2 regions of the Variovorax sp. PMC12 genome follow, and region 1 is predicted to be linked to the other one. Evidence: predicted binding sites of a transcription regulator. Region 1 holds the regulator's gene; the other holds the start of a gene.
The links. The regulator HrcA, encoded in region 1, represses chaperone genes, less so after heat shock. The targets are predictions, from matches to a motif close to TTAGCACTCNNNNNNNNNGAGTGCTAA.
Positions count from the first base shown of each region.

Region 2: the regulator HrcA is predicted to act here: its motif matches at 866-892, upstream of C4F17_RS13545 (co-chaperone GroES).

Region 1 is NZ_CP027773.1:5,146,270-5,148,660, reverse strand. It holds gene C4F17_RS32865 (hypothetical protein) at 88-291, opposite strand; tRNA gene C4F17_RS24065 (tRNA-Ile) at 571-647, opposite strand; gene hrcA (heat-inducible transcriptional repressor HrcA) at 679-1,686, opposite strand; gene C4F17_RS24055 (NAD kinase) at 1,718-2,391, shown strand, end outside.
Region 2 is NZ_CP027773.1:2,887,009-2,889,399, forward strand. It holds gene C4F17_RS13535 (FecR domain-containing protein) at 1-218, opposite strand, end outside; gene C4F17_RS13540 (sigma-70 family RNA polymerase sigma factor) at 218-727, opposite strand; gene C4F17_RS13545 (co-chaperone GroES) at 982-1,272, shown strand; gene groL (chaperonin GroEL) at 1,302-2,391, shown strand, end outside.

The DNA.
Region 1 (2,391 bases):
CGGTGTTCAGTGCTCCCCGCCATGTATCTTTCCACGCTTCGTCCGGCCAGCTTGTAGGCTTGCGCCCACCGTTGCGGCCACCTCCGATCAGCACTGCTGCGGGTACGTGATCTCGAGAGGATGAAACGGCAGGCCGGCATCCGTCCCCTGGAGTTTCACTTTCACGAGATCCCCGCTCATTCCGGTGATGACACCGCGCCGGCCATTGATTTCGACTGCGCCACCACGGCGCGCCGGCACCCCGAATTTCGCCCGGATGGCGGCAAGGTTGTCGGGCTTCTTGATACGCACTATTGGTCTTCAGCCTGCGGGGAGGCTGCCTTTTGAGTTTTGTTAACCCAAAGTACTACTTTTCCTGAGTTTCAAAGTCGGACAAGCACCCGAGCCTTTGTGCTGGAGACCGCACCGGGGCAAGCCATGAGCCGAGGCGGCCGCAGGGCCTGCTCGGCCAAATGACTGAAGTCGGGAAGAAGGCGAAGCCGCTCCGCTGATTTGCGGAGAGCGTTCACGGATTGCGGTGCAACGCCATGGAAATAGCGAAGCACGGAATCCAGAAGATACGGGGGATGGTGGTAGGCCGTGAGTGGCTTGAACACTCGACCAACGGATTATGAGTCCGCTGCTCTAACCAACTGAGCTAACGGCCCACGCGCCACGATTCTATTCGCGCCGCGGCGCCTATTTGCGATGGCTCAGCGCATTGCTCACCAGACGCGACGTGATATCGACGATCTGGATCATGCGTTCATAGGGCATGCGGGTCGGCCCGATCACGCCCAGCGTGCCCACGACCTGCCCGTCGACCTCGTAGTTGGCGCTGACGATGGACAGTTCCTCGAACGGCACCACCTTGCTTTCGCCGCCGATGAAAATGCGCACGCCCTCGGCCTTGCTCGACACGTCGAGCAGCCGCATCAGCTGCGCCTTCTGTTCGAAAAGCTCGAAGGCGCGGCGAAGCTGCCCCATGTCGCTGGAAAAGTCGGTCACCGAGAGCAGGTTGCGCTCGCCGGAGATCACCACGTCGTCTTCCTGCGCCTCGGTGAGCACCTCGGAGCTGACCTTCACGGCGGCCTGCATCAGCGCCGCGATCTCGCCGCGCAGCTTCTCGACTTCCGATTGCAGGCGATCGCGCACCTGCTCGATCGTCAGGCCCGCGTAGTTCGCGTTGATGTAGTTGGACGCCTCGACCAGCTGCGACTGCGAATAGTCGGCCTCCGGAAAGATCACCCGGTTCTGCACGTCGCCGTCGGGCGACACGATGATCACCAGCAGGCGCCGATCGGACAGCCGCAGGAACTCGATCTGCTTGAACACCGAAGCGCGGCGCGGCGCCATCACCACGCCCACGAACTGCGACAGGTTCGACAGCAGGTGCGCCGCATTGGCGATCACCTTCTGCGGCTGGTCGGGCGCCAGCGCCGGCGGACTCATCTGCTCGCGCTGGGCGGTGAGCATGGTGTCGACGAACAGGCGGTAGCCGCGATGCGTCGGGATGCGGCCTGCCGAGGTGTGCGGGCTGGCGATCAGCCCCAGTTCCTCGAGGTCCGCCATGACGTTGCGGATGGTCGCGGGCGACAGGTCCAGACCGGAAGAACGCGAGAGCGTGCGGGAGCCGACGGGTTGCCCGTCGGCGATGTAGCGCTCGACGAGCGTCTTGAGCAGCAACTTGGCACGGTCGTCCAGCATTGCAAGATTTTAGTGTTGTAATTTGTGAGATATGACCTCTCGCTTCCGTCACGTCGCCCTCATAGGCAAATACCAGGCTTCCGGCGCCCGCGCGCAGGCGGACGCGCGCGACGGCGTGATGGAAGGCATTGGCGCCTTCCTCGAATCCCAGGGGTGCAAGGTGTTCGTCGAGCGCTCGACCTGCGAGGACGACGCCGACGACGCGCCCGCCCATCCGCGCTACGAGGCCCTGTCGGTCGAGGAAATCGGCCAGCGCTGCGACCTCGGCCTGGTGGTCGGCGGCGACGGCACCATGCTCGGCATCGGCCGGCAGCTCGCCAGCTACGGCATTCCGCTGATCGGCATCAACCGCGGCCGGCTCGGCTTCATCACCGACATCCCGCTCGACAACTACCAGGCCACGCTGATCCCGATGCTGGCCGGCGAATACGAGGAAGACCACCGCAGCCTGATGCACGCGCGGGTCATGCGCGACGGCGCCTCGGTGTTCGACGCGCTGGCCATGAACGACGTGGTCGTCAACCGCGGCGCCACCTCCGGCATGGTGGAGCTGCGCGTGTCGGTCGGCCGGCATTTCGTGGCCAACCAGCGCGCCGACGGCCTGATCATCGCGACGCCCACGGGCTCGACCGCCTACGCGCTGTCGGCCGGCGGGCCGCTGCTGCACCCGGCGGTGCCGGGCTGGGTGCTGGTGCCGATCGCGCC
Region 2 (2,391 bases), 2.3 Mb from region 1:
CGCTTGAACGTCGCCTGCATGGCCTCGAAGCGCTGCCAGGCGCGCTGGTGGTCGGGGTGAGCGCGATGCCAACGGCGCCAGTTCTCGCGGTCGGCCTCGGTGGCATCGCCGGAGCACAGCCGGGCGTACCAGGCGATGGCCTCCTTGCGGACCTCGGCTTCGCTGCGCGAGGGCGCGCCGATGCCGTCGGGCGTCAGCTCGAAGCCGGACTTCATCATCACGGCGCGAGCATGTAGCAATGCTCGAGCGCCTTGAGCATGTAGTTGTTGACCGTGCGCACCGTCACGCCCAGGCGGGCGGCGATTTCCGCATAGGTGAGTCCGTCGAGCTGCGACAGCATGAAGGCCTGCCGCACCGGCGGCTTCATGCCGTCGAGCATGGCGTCGATGGCCACCAGCGCCTCGAGCACGATGGCCCGCGCTTCGAGCGACGGCAATTGGGGTTCGGGCAGCGCGGCGAGGGTGTCGAGGTAGGCACGCTCCAGTGCCCGGCGCCGGTGGAAGTCGACGACCAGCCCGTGCGCGATGGTGGCCAGGTAGGCGCGCGGTTCAGCCGCGGCAACGGGCTCCCTCCTGCTCAGCAGCCGCACGAAGGTGTCGTGCGCCAGGTCGGCGGCGTTGTGCGAGCAGCCCAGCTTCTTGCGCAGCCAGGCGTGCAGCCATCCGTGATGGTTGCTGTAGAGCGTTTGCACCTCGTGCTGAACTAACGCGAACTCGCCGGCCGGCATGGGTGGGATCTCCGCGCAGCCGCGATGGCTTCGCTCGGTTATTAATACGAATAGTTCTCAATTGTACGCTTTCGCCGGATGCCTTCCAACCAGCTGGCACGCACACTGCCCTTGAAACGTCATCGATTGCCCTTATGATTAGCACTCGCTGCTGACGAGTGCTAACAGCCCTCGCTTCCAGTCGATGGGCTGCCGGCCTCCGGTCCGGCGCCCGACCACAAACCCGTTTCTTATCCATACATCCAGGAGATGCAATGAAACTTCGTCCTTTGGCCGATCGCGTGATCGTCAAGCGTGTTGACAGCGAAACCAAGACCGCCTCCGGCATCGTCATCCCCGACGCAGCCGCCGAGAAGCCCGATCAGGGCGAAGTCCTGGCCGTGGGCCCGGGCAAGCGCAACGACAAGGGCGAGCTGGCCGCACTGACCGTCAAGGTCGGCGACCGCGTCCTGTTCGGCAAGTACAGCGGCCAGACCGTCAAGGTCGGCGGCGACGAACTGCTGGTCATGAAGGAAGACGACCTGTTCGCGGTCGTCGAGAAGTAATTCAAACATCCCATTCGGAGTAATAAAACATGGCAGCAAAAGACGTAGTCTTCGGCGGTGAAGCCCGCGCACGCATGGTCGAGGGTGTGAACATCCTGGCCAACGCAGTCAAGGTCACCCTGGGCCCCAAGGGCCGCAACGTGGTGCTCGAGCGCTCGTTCGGCGCCCCCACCGTCACCAAGGACGGTGTGTCGGTCGCCAAGGAAATCGAACTCAAGGACAAGCTGCAGAACATGGGCGCCCAGCTCGTGAAGGAAGTGGCCTCCAAGACCAGCGACAACGCTGGTGACGGCACCACGACCGCTACCGTGCTGGCTCAAGCCATCGTTCGCGAAGGCTTCAAGTACGTGGCCGCAGGCATCAACCCGATGGACCTGAAGCGCGGCATCGACAAGGCCGTGACGGCCCTGGTCGAAGAGCTGAAGAAGGCTTCGAAGCCCACCACCACGTCGAAGGAAATCGCTCAAGTCGGCTCGATCTCGGCCAACAGCGACGAAACCATCGGCAAGCTCATCGCCGACGCGATGGACAAGGTCGGCAAGGAAGGCGTGATCACCGTCGAAGACGGCAAGTCGCTCGAAAGCGAACTGGACGTCGTCGAAGGCATGCAGTTCGACCGCGGCTACCTGTCGCCCTACTTCATCAACAACCCCGAGAAGCAATCGGCGCTGTTGGACAACCCCTTCGTGCTGCTGTTCGACAAGAAGATCAGCAACATCCGTGACCTGCTCCCCACGCTGGAACAAGTCGCCAAGGCCGGCCGTCCGCTGCTGATCATTGCCGAAGAAGTCGAAGGCGAAGCCCTGGCTACGCTGGTCGTGAACACGATCCGCGGCATCCTGAAGGTCGTGGCCGTCAAGGCTCCTGGCTTCGGCGACCGCCGCAAGGCCATGCTGGAAGACATCGCCATCCTGACGGGCGGCAAGGTCATCGCTGAAGAAGTGGGCCTGACGCTCGAAAAGGTGACGCTGGCCGACCTGGGCCAGGCCAAGCGCATCGAAGTGGGCAAGGAAAACACCATCATCATCGACGGCGCCGGCGCTGCTGCCGACATCGAAGCCCGCGTGAAGCAAGTGCGCGTGCAGATCGAAGAAGCCACGAGCGACTACGACCGTGAAA